Regions from separate parts of the Cyclobacterium sp. SOCE241 genome, predicted to be linked through region 1. Evidence: riboswitches for the same ligand, from Rfam matches in the RefSeq annotation. Region 1 holds a riboswitch; each other region holds the start of a gene.
What was found. A riboswitch is a leader RNA that binds a small molecule or an ion and turns the genes downstream of it on or off. The one in region 1 is predicted to bind S-adenosylmethionine.

Region 1 (4,246 bases):
TTGCCAGTAGGATTGGATGCTTAAGTAAGACCTATTCTATCTAAGGTTGGCTTAATATTTAACACAGCCAAAGCCAAAGTTGTATTAAGAAGTATCTCAACCTCTTTCCCAAACCACAAAGCATTTTTAATATAGCAAGAAGGCTATTTAGAAGCTACCTAGTAACAAGGTTAAATTTTAAATTTTTAGTAAATAAGTTTTTAAACTAATCTTTTATTATATATTTGTTTTGGGTCTATTTACCTATTAGAAAACAAATCGTCAATTATATCTCAGATATCGATTTACCAAAATGCAACCGCATCTGAGAAGTCCGAGTTTGAACTGTGCTTTGTAGTGATGGAATTTAAATTTTAGAACAATGAAAAATGTATTCTACCTCCTTTTGATTCCCCTTCTCTTTTCCTGCGGTAAGGCATCATCTGAAAAAGCCGAATCAGGAAATATTCTAGAAAACTGACTTATACGGTGGATACGGTACTGGTAGATTCGGGAGAGGATATTTTCATCTTAAGCTCAGGACTAGGAACTAAAGCCCTTAATCAAGACAAAAGCAAATTGCTGTTTTTGAAAATAGCCCTGAATTTAGTGGAAGTGGATTTGAATAAGCTCAAGTTAGTTAGTAAAACACCATTTCAAGAGGAGGGGCCTAATGGAATTTAGGTTCAAATTATGTGAGAGGTTTCAGTCGGGACCAAATGGGGATTTGTTTTATCAACGGCTATACTACACAGGGAATATTTGATGGCAGTGGCGAACTGCACAAAAAGTCTAAATGTGGTGCCGGAAGGAATTGAGCCTGATCTAGCCAATAATGTGCAACAGCTGTATGATAAGGCTGTTTATGATTTTGAGAACAAATGGAATCTATTCCCAACCACCAAGTCAAGGAAAATAGGAAGCACCTTTTATTATCGATCCGATAACCAAGGAATATCAAATTGAGCCAATACCTGAAATGAAAGCTGTAATGGAATTTACGGGGACTTTGGTCGTAGATGGGATGATAGACTTTTGGGTCGACAACCAAATGTATATCGAAAATCAACAACTTTTGCTTACCGTGGGTGCTATGAGTGCGGTTTATCGGTTAGACCCTGATGAAAAACAGCTTCGAATTTATTGATATTCAGCACAAAAACTTTCCTAACCATATGACATTCTCTGTAAATAATTCTCCTGTAGAACAAGCAGAATTTAATGAAGATCGAAAAAAGGTTTTCGAGCATTTGAATTACTTGGAGCCGCGCTGGGATGAGAGCAGAGAAATGTTTTTACGACTGGGTAAAAAGACATTTTTGGGTGAAAGACGAGAAGATCCATCTACTTATGAGGTTTTTTTTTTCGCTTATGACCAAGACTTCAATGTTTTGGGCGAGACCAAAATTGAAGGCTTAAAACAAGCTCCGGGAAGCTACTTTTGGAAAGATGGCAAGCTCTGGTCCTATGTCAATGTCGAAGATGAATTGGGTTTTGCGGTGATTGACTTTAAATTTTAGACCTATATAGTCAGAAAAGAACCACCACTCGATTGAAAAAGCATTTAAGGACCTTTTCAACATTGTTGTAGAAAAATGCATCAACCTACTCAACTTCTTACCCTCTCCTAATTCCTATAATAGGAAATTATATCCGGGCCAGGGCTGCAGCGCTTTTCAAAATGAATTAAAAAACCTCGCTGTTTTCCTCCCTTCGCCGGATACAATTGCTTGGTTAATGATTGCTGAATTTAGACAACAGGATTTTTCTCATTGACAATAGAGATCTTGCTTTCTACTTTTACAGTATTTACCAGATTGTCCAATACAGGGCAACGGGCCTCTACCTCTTTAATAAGTTCTTGTATCCTTTCGGGACTTTCGTCAGAATCAATAATCGTTTCCACTTCTATTTTATGGTATCCCGGACGGACATTTTCGTCTATTCCAAGGAATCCCTCCAGTCTATATTTCCTTTGGTTTCTACCTTGACATTGTTTAACTGAATTCCTTTTAAGGAAGCGACAACTTGATAGGTAATCACCTGGCAAGAGCCTAGAGAAGCCAATAAATACTCTACAGGATTGGGGCCTAAGTTTGTTCCTGCCAAAGCTTCTGGTTCATCTGCGATAAACTCAAAATCTCTCGCCGTATTTTTCACGCGGACATGTTCTTCCGATTCGGAAGTAACTCTAAATACTCCTTTTGTTAGGCTTACATCTTTTTTGGTAGCTTCAATAAGTCCTTGGAATGTTCGCTGTACTAATTCTGACATGGTTATTTAATTTAAAAGTTAATAAATAATAAATAAGATTTTATAAGGGTGAAGCTGAAGCAATCACTCCATAGACTAAATCGTCTTAGTATCGGAAATTGGAAATGAATTTTACATGCAGCCAGACATAAACTTATCCCTATTGTGCAGCAAACAGCAACACAAATGAATCGTCTTGTGGCGAAAAAGTTCCTTTGAAAAGGTGTAAATAATGGGGTTGTAATTTGTCTTCATGTTGTCTTTTTTATAGTCCTCTTATTTAAGAGTCTGGAATTGGCACCTTTTCATTTGATGAAGGTTGCCAGTAGGTCATAGAGCCAGTCTCTCGCTACTTCTTTATAAATCAAGGCGTCTATTTTGAAAGCCTTTGACATGATTGTGGCACAAACTTAGGCATAGATTTCTAAAAACAAAACTATTTTGGTTTCTTTTACTAAAAGGACTTTTGGAAAAAGAAAAGCCAGGTTTTTAATAATGATTAGGCCAATGCTGCAGGTCAAAACCTTCTTTGGGTACCTGAGTTCGATTATAGAAAGTATGGGTTGGTGGTGCTTATGCCTTCCTTAGCAAATGGGCAATTGCCTAAGAAACCAAACCATCTTTTAATCAACCCAAGTCTCATTTTCAGCCACTCCCCTTAAATTAAAAGGGCAGAGCCTGTAGCAACCAAAGTCGGGAGGGATTTAACTTCCCGCATGAAAAAAGAAACATCAATTTCGAATTGGATTATAATGTCTTTTACCGTTATCGGGTTTCGTTGGAATGAGGGAATGATATAATATGCCATTTCAATAAACCTGTACAAAATAAACAAGATGCATTGTATACTCGTTAAATATGGTGTATTATTACACCATAAACACACAAAAAAAATGGCTAGACAAACTATCTCTGTTAATGAACCGAATGACCGTTGGATGAAACAAAAATTGAAGAGAATGAATTCTCCAGTAAAAGTGAATTGATCAATGACCTGATTCGTAGACAAAGAGAACAAGAAGAAGAGCGATTATGGTTAAGGAATGAGCTTATAAAGGGTGAAAATAGTGGCATATCCAATAAATCTATGGCTGAAATTCTTGCAGAGGCTAAACAAAGAGTAAAAAATGGCCAATGAATTATATTCTTACCCGCCAAGCAGAAGAAGACCTTATTCAAATTTATCTTTATGGTCAAGTAACGTTTGGCAAAAAGTATTCAATCCTACAATGAGGGAAAAACTACTAAGTTAACAGATGATCAATTGAAGGAATTTCTTGGCCTATGATATTTGAGATTGTTTTTACTACTGAAGCAATGGAAGATATTTGTTAAAATGAACCCCGTAAACTGGTCTATACTTCTTAATATCCAACCTACTCTCACCTCTGGTACTTCTTAAAGTTCTCGGCTTGCTCAAAAATCTCTTTGTATACCTCATCCCTCACCTAATGATCGGGCGAAGCACTTTTTTGGGAAGCATTGATTTTTTCTATGTTATGGAAGGCAGTATCTATTAACAGTGCAATATCGCCTTGTTTAGAATGTACCATCACATGCCATAGGTGGTATTCAAACTAAAATCGAAAGTATTTGACAAAAACCTCTAAAAACTTCCTCTCAATAAAAAAACACGGATAAAACCGTCAATAAGTGATTTTGTGCCCATCGTTACGTAGAAAAAAACAAAAATGCGGACAAAATCATTAAACATTCAATTACCAATCCAAGAGCTCACCCAAAACCATAAAATCTCACCATTACAGGGCTGTTATGTAACCTAAAAATTAACACCTAAATTCCGCAGCGAATTTCTTTAATCAATTGGTTCCAATAGAGATTAAACCTTCCAGGTTTCACTCGCCTAATTTTAATATCCCGCTGATGATCAATAAAACCTGGAAGGTTTCCGGATTTAACCTAATCATTAACAATTAACCATTAACAATTAATAATTATTCAAAAACTCCTTCCAATCCTTACCATCCGTAAGCCAGGCAAGGTTGAAAATAGC
Region 2 (4,246 bases), 740 kb from region 1:
AGGAGAGCAGCCTTTAGAAGTACAGATTGGTAAGGTTAGCAAAAAAGACATTGTGGAGAAAGTGAGTGCCTCCGGTGTAGTTCAACCCGAGACTGAGGTCAAAATGAGCCCTGATGTTGCCGGTGAAATTATTGAATTGAACGTTAACGAAGGTGACTCAGTTAAATTGGGTGATTTATTGGTCAAAATCAGGCCGGATAATTTTATTTCTGCATTGGATCGGGCACAGGCCAATTTAAACCAACAAATGGCCAATTTAGCACAGTCAAAAGCTAGCTTAAAACGCTCTGAAGCACAATTCAACCAATCTAAATTGAATTATGAGCGGAATTTAACCCTTTATGAAGATAAGGTGATATCAGACGCTGATTTTGAACAAATTAAAGCAGAATACCTTACAGCTGAAAATGACCTTGAAGCGGCCAAACAGAGTGTAATTGCTTCGGAGTTTATTGTCAAAAGTGCCAAAGCTTCTGTGGATGAAGCAGGAGAAAATTTGAGGCTAACCAATGTATATTCTCCAACGGATGGTATAGTCTCCAATCTGTTGGTTGAAAAGGGAGAGCGTGTGGTAGGAACGGCTCAAATGGCCGGTACAGAGATGCTCCGGATTGCTGATTTATCTAAAATGGAGGTGAGGGTTAATGTCAATGAAAATGACATCGTAAGGATTAGTATGAATGATACCACTTTGATAGAAGTGGATTCCTATGCCTCTACAGGTAAGAAATTTACAGGGGTTGTAACAGCCATAGCCAATTCAGCCAACGAAAAGGTAAGTACTGATGCTGTTACCGAGTTTGAAGTTAGGATTAGGATCCTGAATGATTCCTATAAAGACTTGGTTTCAAACCAAAACCCTTTCCCATTTCGTCCGGGTATGACAGCGAGTGTTGAGATCATAACGGATAAAAAAGTAGGTGTTTTGGCTATTCCTCTTGCTGCCGTTACCGTAAGAGCAGGTCACACTATTGAGGAAGGTGAGGGTAAAGGCAATATGAAAGAGTTGGTGTTTTTGAAAAATGGGGATAAAACTCAGGTGCAGGAAGTAAAAACAGGGATTTCAGATTTTGAAAACATTGAGGTCCTAGAAGGACTCGTAGAAGACCAAGAGGTAATTACAGGTCCATACTATGTAGTCAGCACCCAATTGGAAAATGACAAAGAGGTGAAAATTGCAGAAGTTGCAGGAAGTGAAAAAGAATAAATAGCATATAGTCGTAAAAACATTGAAGTCTTTTTAAATGACAAGGTTACAAATATTGTATTTGTAACCTTGTCATTTTTTTACTTAGACTGGTCTAAAGCCCTTTCAATGTCTAGGATGATGTCATCGACATGCTCCAAACCTACTGATAACCTTACCAAACCATTTAGTATACCAACTTTTTCTCTTTCTTCTTCAGATAGCTTGCTATGAGTGGTAGAGGCAGGATGCGTCACGATGCTACGGGTGTCTCCTAGATTTGCTGTGACAGATATCATCTGCAATTGGTCAATAAATTTCTTGGCTCGGGATAACCCTCCCTTCAATGTCAGCGTGATTATACCGCCTCCATGTTTCATTTGTTTTTTGGCGAGATGAAACTGTGGATGAGAGGCTAGAAATGGGTATTTTACTACCTCCACTTCCGGGTTACCTTCAAAATATTGAGCAATTTTTAAAGCATTTTCACAATGCCTGTCCATTCTAACAGCCAGTGTTTCCATACTTTTGGCTAAAACCCATGCATTGAATGGGGACAACGATGGTCCAGTATGGCGCATAAAAAATTGCACTTCATCGATCAATTCTTTTTTGCCTAGAATAAGCCCCCTAAAACCCTTCCTTGCCCATCTATGAATTTTGTGGCGCTGTGGGTAACAATATGTGCTCCCCATTTTGCAGGTTGTTGTAAATAAGGGGTAGCGAAACAATTGTCGACCACGAGTACTAAATTATGGGCGTTGGCGAATTTAGCAATGTACTCCAAGTCAATAATCTCTAAACCAGGATTAGAAGGTGTTTCTATGAACAACATCTTGGTGTTGGGTTGTACCAGTTCTTCCCACTTATCTATATCTGAGATGTCTCCATAAGTATGGGAAATTCCCCATTTTGGAAATATTCGAGTTAGGAGTTGATGGGTAGAACCAAACAATGATCTTGAAGCCAAAACATGGTCTCCTTGTCTTAGGAGGGAAGCCATGCTGCCAAACATAGCAGCCATACCTGAAGCAGTAGTAATACCACTTTCGGTGCCTTCGGCAGCACATACTTTTTCTATTAGGTCACTGGTGTTAGGGTTGGCATACCTTGAATAAATATTGCCTTCAATTTCGTCTGCAAACATTTGTCTGGCTTGTTCTGCTGAATCAAAAACAAAACTAGAACTTAGGTACAGAGGTGCGGAATGTTCTCTCTGATCAGAGGAAGAAGTAGCAATCCTTACAGCTTGGGTTTCAAAATTTTTATAATTCATAAAAGAAGATTATCTAAAGGTGGGTACATGTGTTTTACCCTTCTTCAGTAAGATTGAAGAACAGCAAAATAAGTCTAGAAAAGTAAAGGTGGAGATTGTGTGTAATGTCATATTGTCTAATTTATCGTTCCCTTTATTGGGCAGGTATTGGCACCTTTCCTTGGTTGGAAGGTTGCCAGAGGTTCACAGAGCCTGATCTCTCGCCTCTTCTTTATAAATCAGTTTCCTGAATTTATTGCAAAGAAAACAAGGGGATTTCGATTTTCCAAATTCTCTCTTGTATTTATATTGGTTACTTTTCTGCTGGTGCCAGTTCTTAGGGTTAAAGAATATCTTTAAGTAAAAATAATCCCTTTACTATTGAATAGCCTAGCGATTCAATAGTAAAGGGAATAAATTTTAATCTCTTTCACAATGTTAGAACTCAGTTACTCGAGTGCCTCATATAGGTAATTGGCTTAATTATAAATACTTTTTAATGGTTTTTGCCCATATGGCATAACCTTTTTCATTCATGTGAAGGTTATCTTTGATAAAGATGTCATCCATAGGCTCTTTATCTTTATTAAGCATTGGCTTCCATAAATCAGCATATTTCATGTACTTTTCACTTTTAGTAAATTTTTTTAATTTTTTGTTCAACTCAAGGTACTGGTCAGCAAGCTTCCATCGTGCAACACTTGGTTTTGGACTGATGATAACGATTTCTGTTTCAGGCAATGCTTCATGGATTTTACTTGTAATCAGATTGAAGGTCATTAGTATTTCATCAGTGGACTTACCTGAGGAAATGTCATTGTCTCCTTCATAAATAAAAACTTTGGTAGGTTTATAATCCAAAATAAGTTCATCAATATAGTATAGCAAGTCACTAGCCTGAGACCCACCAAATCCTGCATTGATAACATTGTGTTGTGGAAAGTCTTCCTGCAGGCTTTTCCACATTCTTATGGTAGAACTACCTGTGAAAACGATACTATTCAAATTTTCCTGAATAGGATTGTCTTGATGGATTTTCTCCACCTGTCCTTTAAATCTCGTAGGGTCTTGGGCAAAAACTGTGGTAGAAATAAAAAGTAAAACAGCTAAGAAAGCGAAATTATAATTTTTCATATTTGGTTATAGATTTTATTGTCTAAAATACTGGATTAAAGTGGATTTTAAAATCATTTTATTATTTGATTGTCACAAAAGCGGACAAACCATGCGAACAGTTCTTTATTTTGTCCCATTTTATGCTTTGGATTCACTAATAGATTCCAGATAAACATGCTAAAGTAGCCTATTTTTTATTTAGTAATTAATTGATAAACAGGGATGTGTAGATTGTTTCTTCAATTTTACCCGATTTCGAATTGAAATTTTATTTCTGGCAGCCTACTTGAATAGTGATTCTGTTGTAAAACTATCCAAATACTCTTTTCTATGAATAAAATAGAACGCTTCCTTATATTTTGCTCAGGGGCTTACCTTCCGTTGGTTAAACGTTGCCCGGGCTCCATTCATCAATTTATAGGTATAGGGGGAACGGTATTATTTACAGCTATATTTGCAGGGTTGTCTGTAGGTTATGCTTTATTTACTGTTTTCGACAATATATGGCCCGTTTTAGCGGTGGGTGTATTGTGGATGTTGATGATATTTAATTTAGACAGGTACATTGTTTCCACCCTTAAAAAGCGGGATAAATTTAGTCTGGAATTTAAACAAGCCATTCCTAGATTATTATTGGCAGTATTGATAGCACTGGTAATTGCTAAACCGTTGGAGCTGAAGATATTTGA
Region 3 (4,246 bases), 1.6 Mb from region 1:
CAGGGATTATGTAATTGATAATAGAAGTACCCGTTTTTACATGAATGTTGGGTATGCACTTACCCAAGAAAGTAATTTTCACCTGATTCATTACATGTCTTTAGGGGCAGGTTATGTCAACTTTGAAATGCTAAAGGATCAAAGAAATGTAGAAGACTTTAGCGCATTTTTGCAGCAACCTGAACAGGGTTTTATTTTAAGAGAGCGAAATATTCATAAGGGGACCCAAAACTTCGGAGGGTTTTTAACTGAAATTGGCTTTCAGTTTGGATATGATTTTAGTCTTCCGGGCCTTGAAGAAACTGTTGGTCTCTTAGGAAAGTTTGGCTATTCCTTTAGCCCTTTTGAAGGGGCTTGGGAAATGAATGACATTACATTTGATAATCTACAGAGCGGAGCTTTTTTCGGTTGGGTGCAGGGTTGTCAATGCCTGACAAAAACTAAACTGTTTTTTCCTGATGCCGGAATTGGTGCCCATTTCTTTTATGGTTACAATTTCACCAAGCCCGGCATACTTAATGAATATTTGGTCAACAACGGCTTGTCTCCGTTTAAAGATCAACCCAACAATTTTGGGATGAAGATCATCGGAGGAAATCGCAGGTGGTTGTATTCTTTTGATGTTTTCAATATTGCCAACTCTGGAAGGGCCAGTGAAAATCAAGACCACACACTCAATAGTGTAAGGTTGTATGGGAACTATGGTTATCAGCTTTACAAAATGAGAAATCTTGAACTTGGTGTGATGGCCGGCTTAGGCTATGGGAATGTCCGATACACACTATCAAAAGATAATAAGCCGGATTTTCCTGCTTTGTTTGAAGAGCCGGATTACGATGGTTACTTAAAAAGCAGCGGGTTAATGGCTAAATCCGAAGTGATGGTGGCTTATGCAATACCTGTATTTAAGAAGATGTTTAGGATGGTTTCCTCAGCACATGCTGGTTACGAACAGCCTTTAAATAAGTATAAATTTGGAGATTTGAACATGACCAATTATATGGCCGGGCCCTATTTTCAAATTGGCCTTGGAATAAGGCCTTGACGGAATCCTCGCGATGTTGGGATAGGAAAATATTTCGAGGACAGTACATTATGCTTTAGCAGTTTATATTAAAAAATAAAACTACGACCAATATTTATTTGTTAGTCAAAGTCTTCAAACAAATTAGATTTCAAAAATAACAGCTATTTACATCTCCTATTTGTTTAGGTTCTATGATTGAGGAGATTTATTAAACCCTATATCTCTATAGGTTATTAAAGATTTTCACAAAAAAAAGAACTTATTTACTGAATTCATGTTACTTTTGAATCGCTTATCGAGAAAGACGGAGGGTAGGGCCCTATGATGTCTTAGCAACCTGAGTTAACAAGGTGCTAATTCCCGTTCCGGAAATGCCGGATAAAGATGAGCCGCAAAAGTTAGAAAAATGCTCTAGTTTTACATCGGTTCATGCTCGTATAAGCTTTTTATTTTAATATACGATTCAAATGGCAAACAGAACCAACTTATTACTTCAACAATTACAAAAGCGCATTTTGATATTGGATGGTGCTATGGGTACCATGATCCAAAGATATGGGCTTAAGGAGGAAGATTTTAGAAATCAAGAACTTGCCACTGTCAAAAAATCATTAAAAGGTAACAATGACTTGCTGTCTTTGACCCGGCCGGATATCATCAAAGCGATTCACAAAGCTTATTTTGAAGCAGGAGCAGACATTGTAGAAACCAATACTTTTAGCAGTACCACAATTGCTCAGGAAGATTACGGACTTGCAGAACTGGCCTATAAACTCAATTTTGAGTCTGCCAAGCTTGCCCGAGAAGTGGCCGACGAATTCTCCGCCGACGAACCTGAAAAACCAAGATTTGTGGCAGGAGCTATTGGGCCAACCAACAGAACTGCTTCCCTATCTCCGGATGTAAATGACCCCGGTTTCAGAGCTGTAAGCTTTGACCAATTGGTCAGTGCCTATGCGGAGCAGGTAGAAGGGTTATTGGATGGAGGTGTGGATACCCTTTTGGTTGAAACGGTATTTGATACCTTAAATGCCAAAGCAGCAATTTTTGCCATTCAAGAAGTTTATGAAAAGAGGGGATTACCCTTGGAACCTTCAGAAGGAGGCATTCCCATAATGGTCTCGGGAACCATCACTGACGCTTCCGGAAGAACCCTTTCCGGACAAACCACAGAGGCATTCTTAATATCAATTGCACATGTGCCCTTATTGAGTGTAGGCTTAAATTGTGCCTTAGGGGCAGCTGAACTTAGACCCTACTTAAAGGTCTTGTCAGACAAGTCCCCCTTCAATGTGAGTGTTTACCCCAATGCCGGCCTTCCCAATGAATTTGGAGAATACGATCAGGGTCCGGAAGAAATGGATAAGGAAGTAAGCCTGTTTTTAAAAGAAGGCTGGGTCAATATTGTTGGTGGCTGCTGCGGAACCACTCCGGAACATATTGCTGCTTTGGCCGAGTCTGCAAGTAAATATCCGCCAAGAAATCTACACGTTTTAACGGAAGAAGATTAATTTCATGAGTAAACCTACTAAAATATCCACCTTGCAATTATCAGGGTTAGAGCCACTGATTTTTAATGAATCCTTAAATTTTGTGAACATTGGTGAGCGTACCAATGTCACAGGTTCTAAGAAATTCGCAAGACTTGTATTGAATGACAACTATGACGAAGCGCTTGAAGTAGCCTTAGACCAAGTACGAGGAGGAGCGCAAATCTTAGATGTATGTATGGATGAAGCCATGCTAGATGGGGAGGCCGCCATGGTGAAATTCCTTAATCTGGTAGCCTCAGAACCTGAAATAAGTAGGATACCTGTAATGGTGGATAGCTCCAAATGGAGAATTATTTTGGCAGGACTTAAATGCATTCAAGGCAAAGGAATTGTCAATTCCATTAGTCTAAAAAATGGGGAGGAAGAATTTTTGTTCCAAGCCAAAACCATTAAAAAGTTTGGCGCTGCAGTGGTGGTCATGGCCTTTGATGAAAAAGGGCAAGCGGACTCTTACCAAAGGCGAATCGATATTTGTAAAAGGTCCTACGACTTGCTTACGGAGAAAATTAAATTTAATCCTCAAGACATTATCTTTGACCCCAATATCTTTCCGGTGGCTACCGGAATGGACGAACATAAAAACAATGCCGTTGACTTTTTTAAAGCCACCAAATGGATTAAAGAAAATCTTCCCGGTGCAAAGGTAAGTGGTGGAGTGAGTAACGTCTCTTTCTCTTTTAGAGGCAATAATCCGGTAAGAGAAGCCATGCATGCGGTATTCTTGTATCATGCCATAAAACATGGGATGGATATGGGAATAGTTAATCCATCTATGTTAGAGATTTATGACGACATCCCCAAAGACCTGCTTGAACGGGTAGAGGATGTGATGTGGAATAAACGGGAAGACGCTACTGAGAGATTATTGGATTTTGCTGACTCGGTAAAATCTCAAGGGAAAAAAGGCAAAGCAGATGAAGCTTGGAGAAGCCTGCCGGTGGAAAAAAGAATTCAACATGCTTTAGTCAAAGGGGTGTTGGACCATATCATTGAGGATACAGAAGAAGCACGCCAGCAATTGATTGATGCGTTAAAGGTCATTGAGGGTCCACTTATGGATGGGATGAATGTAGTTGGTGACCTTTTTGGTGAAGGTAAAATGTTTTTACCCCAAGTAGTAAAGAGTGCCAGAGTAATGAAGAAAGCTGTGGCTTACCTTGAACCATTTATGCCGGTTCCGGGCACCAATGAAGCCACAGGAGAGCAGGAGGATAATGTGAAGCGAATTTTATTGGCTACAGTAAAAGGAGATGTACATGACATTGGCAAAAATATAGTAGGAGTGGTCTTGGCTTGTAATTCTTACAAGATTATAGACTTGGGTGTGATGGTTGAAACTGATCGAATCATTCAAGAAGCTGTGGACAAAGATGCCCATATTATCGGGCTAAGTGGGCTGATTACACCTTCATTGGATGAAATGGTTAATGTGGCTTCAGAAATGGAAAGACGGGGGCTGGATATTCCGCTTTTGATAGGAGGGGCAACCACCTCAAGAATCCATACTGCAGTGAAGATAGATCCGGTTTATAGTGGCATAGTTGTGCATGTGGCAGATGCTTCCAAGTCAGTCCCGGTGGCAGGAGAGGCCATTAGCAAAGAAACTAGGGATGCGTATAAAAAAGACATTAAAGCAACCTACCAGAAATTAAGGGAGGTACATGCA

Region 2: linked by a shared signal. The riboswitch ahead of WG932_RS09075 (O-succinylhomoserine sulfhydrylase) and the one ahead of WG932_RS05345 (OsmC family protein) in region 1 are both predicted to bind S-adenosylmethionine.
Region 3: linked by a shared signal. The riboswitch ahead of WG932_RS28980 (homocysteine S-methyltransferase family protein) and the one ahead of WG932_RS05345 (OsmC family protein) in region 1 are both predicted to bind S-adenosylmethionine.

Annotation. Positions count from the first base shown of each region.
Region 1 covers NZ_CP149779.1:1,114,613-1,118,858, forward strand. The annotation lists gene WG932_RS05320 (DUF4221 family protein) at 469-663, shown strand; gene WG932_RS05325 (hypothetical protein) at 745-945, shown strand; gene WG932_RS05330 (hypothetical protein) at 959-1,126, shown strand; gene WG932_RS05335 (DUF4221 family protein) at 1,101-1,499, shown strand; gene WG932_RS05340 (OsmC family protein) at 1,730-2,029, opposite strand; gene WG932_RS05345 (OsmC family protein) at 1,921-2,253, opposite strand; SAM riboswitch class I at 2,495-2,598, opposite strand; gene WG932_RS05350 (ribbon-helix-helix domain-containing protein) at 3,167-3,370, shown strand; gene WG932_RS05355 (sialidase family protein) at 4,181-4,246, opposite strand, start outside.
Region 2 covers NZ_CP149779.1:1,858,106-1,862,351, reverse strand. The annotation lists gene WG932_RS09080 (efflux RND transporter periplasmic adaptor subunit) at 1-1,207, shown strand, start outside; partial or broken gene WG932_RS09075 (O-succinylhomoserine sulfhydrylase) at 1,288-2,462, opposite strand; SAM riboswitch class I at 2,581-2,682, opposite strand; gene WG932_RS09070 (SGNH/GDSL hydrolase family protein) at 2,925-3,575, opposite strand; partial or broken gene WG932_RS09065 (DUF4407 domain-containing protein) at 3,888-4,246, shown strand, end outside.
Region 3 covers NZ_CP149779.1:5,697,787-5,702,032, forward strand. The annotation lists gene WG932_RS28975 (hypothetical protein) at 1-1,045, shown strand, start outside; SAM riboswitch class I at 1,317-1,418, shown strand; gene WG932_RS28980 (homocysteine S-methyltransferase family protein) at 1,495-2,538, shown strand; partial or broken gene metH (methionine synthase) at 2,543-4,246, shown strand, end outside.